3 regions of the Saliniramus fredricksonii genome follow, and region 3 is predicted to be linked to each of the others. Evidence: predicted binding sites of a transcription regulator. Region 3 holds the regulator's gene; each other region holds the start of a gene.

Region 1 (4,049 bases), 690 kb from region 3:
GCCACCCCCGCCCAGGCCCAGGACTTCATCACCGTGGCCTCGACCACCTCGACCGAGAATTCCGGCCTGTTCGGCCATATCCTGCCGCTTTTCCAGGAAGAGACCGGGATCGAGGTCCGTGTCGTCGCGCAAGGCACCGGGCAGGCGCTTGAGACCGGGCGCCGGGGCGACGCGGATGTCGTCTTCGTCCATGCCCGTGAGCTCGAGGAGGCCTTCGTTGCCGACGGTTTCGGCGTGGAGCGCCTCGACGTGATGTATAACGACTTCGTCATCGTCGGTCCGGGCGCGGATCCCGCCGGGCTGGAGGGTGCCGATGATGCGGCTTCGGCCATGGCTGCGATCGCTGAGGCCGAGGCGCCCTTCGCCTCGCGTGGTGACGACAGCGGCACGCATGTGGCGGAGATGAACCTGTGGAAGGCCGCCGGTGTCGCACCGGAGGGTCAATGGTATCTCTCCACCGGCTCCGGCATGGGCGCGACCCTGAACACCGCCGCCCAGGTGCCCGCCTACGCCCTGACCGATCGCGCCACCTGGCTCTCCTTCGCCAATCGCGGATCGCTGGAGATCGTCTTCGAGGGTGATCCGGTGCTTTTCAACCCCTACGGCATCATTCTCGTCGATCCCGAACGCCATCCGCACGTCAAGGCGCAGCAGGGGCAGGCCTTCATCGACTGGGTGGTCTCGCCGGCAGGGCAGGAGGCGATCGCGAGCTTTACAGTTGCGGGTGAGCAATTATTCTTCCCCAACGCCGAGTAATACCAACCCGCAATGATCAGAACCGATGAGCCCAGTCTCGCAGCCCGATGGCCATGATGCGCCATGGCTGGTCGATGATGGCGTTCCAGGCCTGGCAGCACAGGTCGAGGAGTTGGTCATAGGAGGCGAAGACTCGGTTGGAGAGGAGATTGTCGCGCATGAACTGCCAGAGGTTTTCGACCGGATTCAACTCGGGCGATTTTGGCGGCAGCGGCAGGAGGGTGATGTTTTGCGGGATCTCGAGGCCTTTGGCCATGTGCCATCCGGCCTGATCGAGAATGAGGATGGCGTGTTTGCCCGGGGCGACTGCGGCGGCGATCTCCACGAGATGAAGGTTCATGGCTTTTGTGTCGCAGCGCGGCAGGACGAGAGCCGCCCCTTTTCCCTCCTGCGGGCAGATCGCCCCGAAGATGTAGGTCGAGGCGGTGCGCTGATCGTGCGGCGCCGAGGGGCGGGTTCCGCGCTTGGCCCAGCGTCGGGTGATCTTGTTCTTCTGGCCGATGCGGGCCTCGTCGGCGAACCAGACCTCTATGTCATCGGGCGCGAGGCTCTGGTGGGCGGCGATTTCGTCCAGGCGGGCGGGGAAACTTTTTTAAAATCCTCGATGGTATGCGTGTCCTGCGCATGATGGCGCGGCCTCGCCGAGAGCTTGCGATAGCCCATCTTGCGCAGGGCCCGGCTCACCGTGTCCTCGCTCGCTGCGATGCGGAACTCCTCGTAGAGCCATTGCGCGAGATCGACGATCCGCCAGCGCACCACGCCATGGACGGACGGGATCGGTCCTTCGTCCACCCGCCGTGCCAGGGCCGCCAGATGATCGGGGCCGAGCAGAGGAGCCTTGCCCGGCGCCTTGCGGTCGACGAGCCCCTCCGGTCCCTCTCGGTTGAACCGCTCAACCCAGTCGCGGACGATCTGCGCCGTCACGCCGCCGAGCCGGGCCGCCTCCGCCCGGCTCGATCCCTCATAGATAGCCGCGATAGACAGAAGCCGGCGCGTTTGCGCCCCATCCTTCGAGCGCCGCGCCGCCGCACGGCAGCGTTCCGCGTCAAAATCATCCCGCAAGGGCAAAGCAGCCATGGCGAACTCCTCCGTTCGCCACCTTGAATCTGATTTGCGCCTCGGAGGGAATCCCCCGAGTCAATTTCAATGCGGATTGGTATAAGGGCGCTGCGCATTGCGGGGGGGCATGTATTGATTCGCATTGCCTGCCCGCAACACTTCCTCCAGGCTCTTGCTGGAACGCTTCAGATCATTCGACCAAGGTTGCGATCATGTCCCCTTGCGTGGTTAGCTGACGGTCGGCCAAAAACGATACAGCGCAGCGTGTGTAAAACCCTACAATAATACGGCAGCTATCCAGCTCTCGATCGCCGGCAGCCGAATTTCTCCTTGCGGCCCCCAATCTGACGGATCGCTACGCGACCCATTCCGGTCATTCATCGCCAATTCCACATACCCTGAAACCCGGCGGTCTGCTTCATACGAAAATTCCGCAGTCGGGTGAAATGCGGTGATTGCCCCAATTCAGGCGTACAGCTGGAACTATTACTATTCTGTATCCCCATCGGTGGATCGGCATTGGGGCGGCATCGACCGGCGTCGTTAGAGGACAAGCAAGGATCCGTTATCAATGCATAATTGAAGTGGGCCTTGGGTCCCGTCGGAAACGTTTCCGCAATTAACCACCGGATTCCCCCTAAGATCTTTCGCCAAAAAGTAAGTAAAATTTCAAAACTGGCAAGTATACAGAAAATTTATTTAGCCAACTTATCGTATCAATTGATTAATATATCGTAAAATATGCGTCACGCTGCTGTAACATTGAGATATTAATTGGTCGCTCAAAGAGTATGTATCTCCGAACAAATCGTACCGATGAGGCTGACATGTTTCGCCGGGTAACCTTTGCGCTCATTGCAGCGTCAGGAACTATCGCGTTGTCCTCAAACATCGCTCACGCCGATTGGCGTGACGAGATGCCCACCTTCCGTGTCGGCCTCCTCGGAGGCGAGAACGAAGCGGATCGCTTGCGCAATAACGAGTGTTTTCGTGTCGCCATGGAAGAGCGCCTCGGGGTGCCGGTAGAAATGTTCCCGGCCCCTGATTATGCCGGTGTCATTCAGGGGCTCGTTGCCGGGCAGCTCGATTATGCCAGTCTCGGCGCTTCTGGCTATGCCGCAATCTATCTGCAAGATCCGGAAGCAGTGGAACCGATCTTCGTTTCCGCCGAAGCGGATGGGTCGCTCGGCTACATCGCCGCGATGTATGTCCGGTCCGACAGTGACATTCATTCTCTTGAGGGGATGGAAGGCTACAGCCTCGCCTATGCCGACCCGAACTCAACCTCTGGCTATCTCATTCCGCGGGCCGAGCTCAGGGCTGCAGGTATCAATGATGCGGAGTTCTTCTCTCGCACTGGCTTCGGAGGCGGTCATGAACAGGCCGTCATCGCCGTACTCGAAGGGCAATATGATGCCGGTGTGACTTGGGTTTCCGGTCAGGGTAATCCGGCTGACGGCTACACTCGGGGCAATCTGCGCCGGATGATCGACAACGGACTTCTCGATATGGCCGATTTGCGCGTGATCTGGGAATCCAATCTGATCCCCAATGGCCCCGTGGTCGTACGCAAATCGATGCCGGATGAAGCCCGCGAGATCATCGTAGACTATCTCGCCAACCAGCTCGAAACCGATCCGCAGTGTTACTATGATATTTCCTTCGGCGAGGGGCAGGGCTGGCAGCCCGTCGATCATTCGTTCTTCGAAGGTATCGTGGCTATGCGCCGCGCCGAGCTGGAAGGCTCGCGCTGACGACAGTGAAAGGCGGCCTTTCGCGGTCGCCTTTTTCTTTTCGCGAAGAAATCTCTAGCCCTGTCGATCGCGATTGATCGACGCTCATCCCATATCGGAGTTCAAACATGAAAAGCGCCCTTGGTGCAGCCGCGTCGATCGTGCTGCTTGCCTCCTTCGCCATGCCCGCCGAAGCCGATTGGCGTGCGGATTTCGGCACCTACAACATCGGTCTGCTCGGTGGTGAAAACGAAGCCGACCGCCTGCGTCGCTACGATTGCTTCGCAAATCTGATGTCGGAGGCGCTCGGCGTCCCCGTCGAGCTTTTTCCGGCGGCTGACTATGCTGGCGTGATGCAGGGGCTCCTGTCCGGTCAGTTGCATCAGGCGGGCATGGGTGCCTCAGGCTACGCCGGCGTCTATCTGCAGGATCCGGATGCGGTTTCCCCGGTTTTGGCGACCAAGAACGTTGACGACTCCCTCGGCTATTACGCGGTGATCT
Region 2 (4,049 bases), 670 kb from region 3:
TCTGCAGGATGCCGACGGCTATGCCGACCGGCACTGGCATCCCGGCGACGGCGTGATTCCGTGGCGTCCGGTCTTCTCCGCGCTCAGAGCCTGCCCGCAGAATCCGCGCCTCATCCTGGAAGTGCAAGGTGATCACGCGCGCCTGCCCGAGACGGTCTCGCGGCTCGAGCAGCGCGGCCTCGCCTGCTGAGAATCCGTCGGCGGGCCGTTACCGCATGATCACCACGCGGTCAGGGCCCGCAGGGTCGGTGTCTTCTTGAAGGCGTGATCTTCCATGCGACCGAGCAGGCGGTCGAGCAGGGCGACCGCCTCGCCGATTGCCGGCCCCTTGTTGAGCATGACGCATTCGGCGCGCGCGGCCATCGCCGCATCGGTCATCTCGCCGCGCGAGGGCACACCGTCCTTGACGAGCCCTTCGAGGACCTGTGTCGCCCAGATCACGGGAACGCCGGCGGCTTCGCAGATCCACAGGATCTCTTCCTGCATTTCCGCCATGCGCTCGAAACCGAGCTCCGCCGCGAGATCGCCGCGCGCGATCATCACGCCGAAAGGCCCGCGCGGCATGGCGCGGGCGATCAGATCCGGCAGATTTTTCACCGCATCGGGCCGCTCGATCTTGGCCACGAGACCCAGCGGTGCATCCGCGCGGGGATAGCGGGCGAGCGCGGCATCGAGCAGATCGATGTCTTCCGGGCGGCTGACGAAGGAATAGCCGACCATGTCGGCACAGGCGATGACGGTGGCGATATCCGCCTCGTCCTTGGCGGTGAGCGGCGCCAGCCCGAGGCTGGTATCGGGGCAGTTGAGGCCCTTTTCCGGCTTGATCCGGCTGCCTTTCGGCCTGGCCCGGACGACCCGGATGACCGCTTCGCCGTCTTCGGCATGCTCCACGATCCCGCCGATCTTGCCATCATCGTAGGAGACCCGGTCGCCAACACGCAGCCGCGTGACGATTTCCGGCGCGCTGACCCCGGCGGCGACGGCGATGCCATCGCCGGTATGGGGCGCGCCATGCGCCACCAGCCGGAAACGCGCGCCCGGGAACAGGCGGGCATCGGCCGGATCGCAAATAACCGCCTCCGTACGCAGTTTCGGCCCGGCAATATCCATCAGAACCTGCAGGTCCCGCCCCACCGCAAGACCCGCCTTGCGCACGTTCCCGACCATGGCGCGCCAGCCTTGCGCATCATCATGAGCGCAGTTGATGCGCGCAACATCCATACCGGCGCGCGCCAGCGCCATGACGAGATCGGCATCCTGCGCGGCCTGGCTCGGCAAGGTCACCATGATCCGGTTGCGACGATGCGGCCGCGGCGCGCCGAACAGGGTATCGGTCGCCTGATTGAGGCGCATTTCCCCGGCAAAGAAGCTCTGCTCGTCCGGAGCTGCCGTCAGGCAGGTCTTGCCGGCCAGGGCGTGCAGGGCAGCGATCACGGCATCGAGCGTCGGCATGACCCGGCTCTCGGCACGGCCGAGCGACGACAATCCCAGCCGCATCAACCGCCGTTGCAGCGGGCGGATATCGTGGTGGCGCAGGACCAGATAATGCGCGAGATTGGTCAAGGCGGGATGCGCACCGCCCGCACGGGCTTCGAAGCGGGCCAGGAGTGGCGCGGCATCATGCAGGATCGTTGCGCGCAACTGTTCGAGCTCGGCCAGCAGCGCCGCAGCCTCCGGGGATCTCACCGGCATCGCATCATCGGCCCCCGGCATCACTGGCTTGTCCATCCCGACTTTCCCTTGACGAAATTCCCGGCGAGCAAAACGCTGTTTCATGAAGCTTTCACGACAATGCGCCCATGTCCTGTCGCGGATGGGGTTTTTCCGAATCGGAAACGACGAAAGAGGCGGTTCATGATCATCGTGCAACTGAGTGATCTGCATCTGCGCGCGGACGGCTGCTATCCCCGGCACGATCCCGGCGACACGCTGGCAACGGCTATCGCGGTGATCAACCGCATGCGCCCCCGCCCGGATGCCGTACTCTTCACCGGCGACATGCTCGATCGCAGCACCCGCGATTACGGTCTTGTGCGCCCGATGCTCGACAGGCTCGACGTGCCGCTTCTGCCGCTGCCGGGCAATCATGATGACTTGGAGGCGTTTTGTGCCGCCTTTGCGGATCGTCGCGCCTGCGCGCCGGGCAAGGCGGATCTTGCACATGCCTGCTCCGACGGGCTCGTCATCGGCCTCGACAGCAACGGACCGGACGGCGGCGCCGCCATCGAGGCCGCGCAATGCGAATGGCTCGAAGCCGTTCTGCGCGACAGCGCCGGCCCGGTCCTGATCGGCCTGCACCATCCGCCCTTCAGGACCGGGATGCCGCGTTACGACGATGCACCCTTCCCCGGTGCGGATGCCGTGATGCGGCTGCTTGCAAGGCATGCCGCGCGGGTGCGTCTGGTGGCGGGCCACACGCATCGGTCGGTCCAGGGTGTCGTCAATGGCATCGCGGTGAGCACGGCCCCGCCTCTGGGCTATACACTGGCTCTGGCGCTCGTGCCCGATGCCCCCCACGCCCATACGCCCGAAGCACCTGCCATGCAGATCCATCACCTCGATGGGCATGGTGCCGTGACGCATACGCTCGCCCTCGCCCCGCGTGACCCTGTCGAGCGCATGACGCGACCGGATGAGGTGAGCGACCTTGACGCAAAGGCACGCGCGCGGATCATCGCACCCTGACCGGCATCAGCCGGTAAAGGCGTTGCCGCCCCGGCGCGCCAGCCAGAGGTTGACAGCGAGCAGGATTCCCGAGGTGATCGTGATGGCGATCACGCTCATCGCCATGCCGGTCTGAACAGAGCCCTGCTCGAATTGCGCAAAGACGAAGGTCCCCACCGTGCGCATGCCGGCCGGCGCCAGCATGATCGAGGCGACGAGTTCACGTGACGCGATGGCGAAGACCAGCATCATCGCCGCGATCAGTGAAGGAGCCATGAGTGGCAGGGTGATATGGCGCATGGCCCGCCCCCGGCTGGCGCCCGCCACACGCGCTGCATCATCGAGCGAACCGCTGATCTGACGCAGCCGGGCCACGGCATAACGTATCGGATAGGGCAGCAGAATGCCGATATAGGCCACGAGCAGGATCGCCGCCGTGCCATAGAGCGTGATCGGCAGGAACGGGCTGTTCCAGGCCAGAATTACGCCGACGGCCAGCACGATCGCCGGGATCGCATTGGGCAGGACCGACAGGCCGTCCATCACGGCCCGCCCGCGCCCCGTCCCGCGCACCACGATATAGGCCACAATGCCGCCGATCGCCGCTGTGGCGAGCGCCGTCAGCAGCGCGAGCCAGCCGCTCGTCATCAGAGCCTGCGCGGCACGGGAACCCGGCGCGACGAGCGGGGTGTAGTGGCGCAGGTCGAGATTGCTCCAGCTGAGCCCGCCGGAAATCGTTCCCAGAAGCGACGTCACGCTGATCGCCGCGAGCGGGATCACCACGCCGATCAACGCCACCAGCCAGAACAGGCCCAGAACCGGCCAGCGCCATGTGCCGAGCCGCGCCTTCTCGATATCGGCGGGCTTGCCGCCCTGGCTGATATAGGAGCGGCGCGTGGCGATCCAGTTCTGCAGGATGAAGGCCGCGAGCACCAGCGCCATCAGCATCACCGAGCCGAGGGCCGCCCCCGACAGATCGATCGGCCAGTCGGAAAGGCGGGTGTAGATACCCGTCACCAGCACTTCGAAACCCGTGCGCGCGGCGAGCGCCGCCGGGGTGCCGAATTCCTCGATCGACATGGCGAAGACGATCAGCAGGCTCGCTGCGATCGCCGGGATGCTCAGCGGCAGGGTGATGATGAAGAAAGCCCGCCAGGGCCCGGCTCCATGCACCCGCGCCGCAGCGGCAAAGCGTCCACCGACGGCTTCGAAGGCGCGTGAAACGGCGAAATACACAAGCGGAAACAGATTGAGCGTCATCACGAAGGCGACACCGACGAAGCTGAAGAGGAAGCCGCCGAGATCGATGCCCGTCAGCTGTTCCAGATAGCCGCGCGGCTGCAGCGTCATCATCCAGGCGATCGCCGCGATGAAGGGCGGGATCA
Region 3 (4,049 bases):
GCCTGCGACGCGCAGGCCTTTTCGAGGAGGTGAAGGACCGGCTTCAGGAGCCCGGCACCGGACTGTCTGGCGGCCAGCAGCAGCGCTTGTGCATCGCGCGCGCCATTGCCGTGAATCCCGACGTCATCCTCATGGATGAGCCGTGCTCGGCGCTCGATCCGATCGCAACGGCGCGCGTCGAAGAACTGATCGACGAGCTGCGGACGAACTACACCATCGTCATGGTGACACATTCCATGCAGCAGGCGGCCCGCGTCTCGCAGAAGACGGCCTTCTTCCATCTCGGCTATCTCGTCGAGGAAGGGCCGACCGAGGGGATTTTCACGAGCCCCCGCGAGAAGCGGACGCAGGATTACATTACGGGCCGTTTCGGCTGAACCGCACAACGATTTGCAGGAGAACCCGAACATGGTCGATCATACCGTTTCCTCTTTCGATGATGAATTGCAGGGCCTGCGTTCGGCCATCATGGAGATGGGCGGGATCGCGGAAAAGATGCTGCTCGATGCCACCACCGCATTGGTGCGCCGCGACGTCAACCAGGCCCAGGCCGTGGTCGCCATGGATGACCGCCTTGACGATCTGCAGCGCCAGATCGAGGAGCGCGCCATCCTCACCATCGCCAAGCGCCAGCCCCTGGCGGTGGATCTGCGCGAGGTGATCTCCGCCATCCGCATCGCCAGCGATATCGAGCGTATCGGTGACATGGCCAAGAATATCGGTAAGCGCACGCTGGCCGTCTCCGGCCAGTTCGAGCCGCAGAAGGTGGTGCTCGGTGTCAACCGGATGAGCGAACTTGTCCAGGCGCAGCTCAAGGATGCCCTCGATGCCTATACCCAGGGCAATCTCGAGGCGGCGATGGATGTCTGGGAGCGCGACGAAGCGACGGATGCGCTCTATACCTCGCTGTTTCGCGAATTGCTCACCTACATGATGGAAGATCCGCGCAACATCTCCTTCTGCACGCATCTGCTCTTCTGCGCCAAGAATGTGGAACGTATTGGCGACCACACCACCAATATCGCGGAGACGGTGCATTACCTCGTCAAGGGCGAACCGCTGACGGCCGAGCGCCCGAAGAAGGATCGTACCTCCCTCGAGCATGTCGAACATACGGGCAAGTGAGTTGCGCCTGCCCCCCCTGCCCCGCATGAAGCAACCGGCGGCGCCCGTACGTGCCGCAGCATGAGGCGATGACACGATGTCGACGAAGGTTCTGGTGGTCGAGGACGAGGAAGCGCTGACCCTGCTCCTGCGCTACAATCTCGAAGCGGAAGGCTACGAGGTCGATTGCGTGATGCGTGGTGACGACGCGGAAATCAGACTCAAGGAACATGTGCCGGATATCGCCATCGTGGACTGGATGCTGCCCGGGATTTCCGGCATCGAGCTTTGCAGGCGTATCCGGGCATGGGAAAACACGCGCCGCCTGCCGGTGATCATGCTCACCGCGCGCGGCGAGGAAGGCGACCGTGTGCGCGGTCTCGCAACAGGCGCCGACGATTATATCGTCAAGCCGTTTTCCGTTCCGGAATTCGTCGCCCGTGTGAAAGCGCTGCTGCGCCGCACTGATCCCAACCTGCTGACCGACAAGCTGGTCGCCGGCGATATCGAGCTCGACCGCGACAGCCGCCGCGTGCGCCGCAACGGCACCGAACTGCATCTCGGCCCGACGGAATTCCGCTTGCTCGAATTCCTGATGCGCACGCCCGGGCGCGTCTTCACCCGCGAGCAGCTGCTCGACAATGTCTGGGGGCGCGACGTCTATATCGACGAGCGTACCGTCGATGTCCATGTCGGGCGTCTGCGCAAGGCCGTCAAGGCGCAATCGGGTTCAGATCCGATCCGCACCGTGCGCGGCGCGGGCTATGCCTTTGAGGGGTGATTCGTCGACGTTCATCACGATAATTTTTTATCGGAATATTATTTTTGGTTGTCGCCACGACGTTTTGATTGCATAATTTCATCGAAATATTCCTTAGAATGTGTCTCCGGATCCGTTTGTGCGGTCAACCGGGTCTGCACGATTTACAAACCTCAAGCCGGATCCCGCCGCATGCCTGACGGGATACTGAGCCCCGCATGAGCTACCGGGAGGTATTATGACGAAATCCATACAGATCCTGGTGGGCACGGCTTGCCTCCTCGCAACTGCGCTAAGCAATCAGGCGCGCGCCGATGAGAGCTGCAACATCGGGGCCCATTCGGTCGAATCGTTTTCGCAGGAATACTTCGTCAATCCCCAGGCGCGCCACGTATCCCCGTTACTCGCGCTCGAAACCATGCTCGAGAACGGCTGTCGCGATGAGGATGAATTCGCGCGGGTGATCGAAATTTATCTGGATGACCGCGTCGCAGATTTGTATCAGCGTGACGATCCGAAAGCCTGGAGGGTCGATCATATCTGGATGCTGATCGGCATCGAGATGCTGATGCTCGGCCACGAGGCGCCCTTGCGTGCATTTCTCGATACGGCAAGGGCCGATGCGGAATCGGGCGACCCCGGCGCGATGACCGCCTTTGCCTATCTCGGCCGCTACCAGACCGAGCACTGGGACTGGACCGATCAGTTCAGGGCTCACCAGCAGAATTATCCGCAGAGCATCGCTCATTTTGGTCTGGAGGAGTGGAGTGAGCGGGATGCTCATCCGATCCGCAGCATTGCGCCACGTTTGCGCAACGAAGCCGACGCGTTTGTCGAACGCGCCTCGCAGGCCGGATTCGCACCGGCCCACGTGATTCATCTGGCCGGCCAGCGCCCGGCGAGCTTCACACCATGTAAGACGAGGTCCAGCATCGGGGGTGCCGGCCTCTTCGGCATGTCCGACGATCCTGATGCCGACGACACCCCCACCAACCGCTTTTTCAAGTCCTTTGTCGATCTGCCTGATCGCGAACGGGTCGCGCGTGATCTGATGGATTGGTCGCGTGACGTGATCAGAGCGGGCATCACCGGCGGCGAGACCGGTACGCTGACGCCCGACATGGAGGCCGCAACCAATGTTGCCAAGGCTTATGCAGAGATCAGGTCCAACTGCGCCTTGTCCATCGAAAACGGCACGCTTGATTTCGGAGTCGAAGACCGCGATGAGGCCGCAACCGGCATGCATCACGCAGTGGCCGCGCCGGGTATCCGGTACCAATGGGAGCCTGCCCTCGTCTACGCGTTATTCGTCGATCAATACTACGACAGCCCCGACCGGCACTACGCCGCCGCGCGGATTCTGCAGGCGGGTGGTTACATTGAGTCCCTTGATTTTCATAATGAGCGCGTGGACGCCGTCATCGGAACGTTTTCACGCGAGACCGTGCGGGAGGCGCAGCGCATCATGGCCGAATACGGCTACTACACTGCGGCAATCGACGGAATTCCCGGACCGAATTTCCGCAATGGCCTGATGCAATGGAATGATGAATGCCGCTTAGATTTCGGCGAGAACCCGCAGAAGTGCCTGCGGCTCGGGCCCGCCCTTCTCGATCACGAATGGGTGCATCCGTTCCTCGGAGATGTCGCGCAGTTGCGCTGATCAGGCGGCGGACTCACCGCCCCGCCGCGTCCAGCCGTCTTTCGGCGAAGCGCATGGCGATGTGATGCGGCGAGACGCGCTCCGCTTCCGCTTCGGCGAGGATCGCGGCGATGTTCGCGTCGAGCTGGTGCATGCGCCCGGCTATCCAGTCGGGATCGGCGACACCGGCGATCTCACGTGAGACGCTGATGATGCCGCCGGCATTGATGGCGAAATCGGGCACGTAGAGAATACCGCGCGCGTGCAGCCTGTCCGCATCGGCGATGTCCTCCAGCTGGTTGTTGGCGGCACCCGCAACGATGGCGACGCGCAGAGCGGGGATGCTGCGCGCATTCAGCACCGCCCCCAGCGCGCAGGGCGCGAACACGTCCGCCTCAACGGAGAGGACAGCCTCCGCAGCGCAAGCCGTCGCGCCGAATTCCGAGACGGCGCGCTCGACCCGAGCGGCGTCGATATCGCTGACGATGAGCTTCGCGCCGCCTTCGTGCAGACGCGAGCAGACATGCCAGCCGACATGGCCGA

The links. Region 3 encodes PhoB, which activates phosphate uptake and scavenging genes when phosphate is short. Its sites were predicted from a motif close to TGTCATNNANCTGTCAT; they were not measured.
Region 1: a site for PhoB is predicted at 2,560-2,576, ahead of phnD (phosphonate ABC transporter substrate-binding protein). Genes of this name have one in related genera too.
Region 2: a site for PhoB is predicted at 1,775-1,791, ahead of GA0071312_RS16380 (pyruvate kinase). Genes of this name have one in related genera too.

Annotation. Positions count from the first base shown of each region.
Region 1 is NZ_FMBM01000002.1:2,199,211-2,203,259, reverse strand. It holds gene GA0071312_RS16520 (ABC transporter substrate-binding protein) at 1-756, shown strand, start outside; one part of gene GA0071312_RS19260 (IS630 family transposase) at 773-1,344, opposite strand; one part of gene GA0071312_RS19260 (IS630 family transposase) at 1,344-1,833, opposite strand; gene phnD (phosphonate ABC transporter substrate-binding protein) at 2,643-3,569, shown strand; gene phnD (phosphonate ABC transporter substrate-binding protein) at 3,677-4,049, shown strand, end outside.
Region 2 is NZ_FMBM01000002.1:2,175,154-2,179,202, forward strand. It holds gene GA0071312_RS16375 (sugar phosphate isomerase/epimerase family protein) at 1-190, shown strand, start outside; gene GA0071312_RS16380 (pyruvate kinase) at 220-1,728, opposite strand; gene GA0071312_RS16385 (metallophosphoesterase) at 1,855-2,685, shown strand; gene GA0071312_RS16390 (ABC transporter permease) at 2,692-4,049, opposite strand, start outside.
Region 3 is NZ_FMBM01000002.1:1,504,222-1,508,270, forward strand. It holds gene pstB (phosphate ABC transporter ATP-binding protein PstB) at 1-377, shown strand, start outside; gene phoU (phosphate signaling complex protein PhoU) at 409-1,125, shown strand; gene phoB (phosphate regulon transcriptional regulator PhoB) at 1,202-1,885, shown strand; gene GA0071312_RS13455 (peptidoglycan-binding domain-containing protein) at 2,409-3,527, shown strand; gene GA0071312_RS13460 (Glu/Leu/Phe/Val family dehydrogenase) at 3,541-4,049, opposite strand, start outside.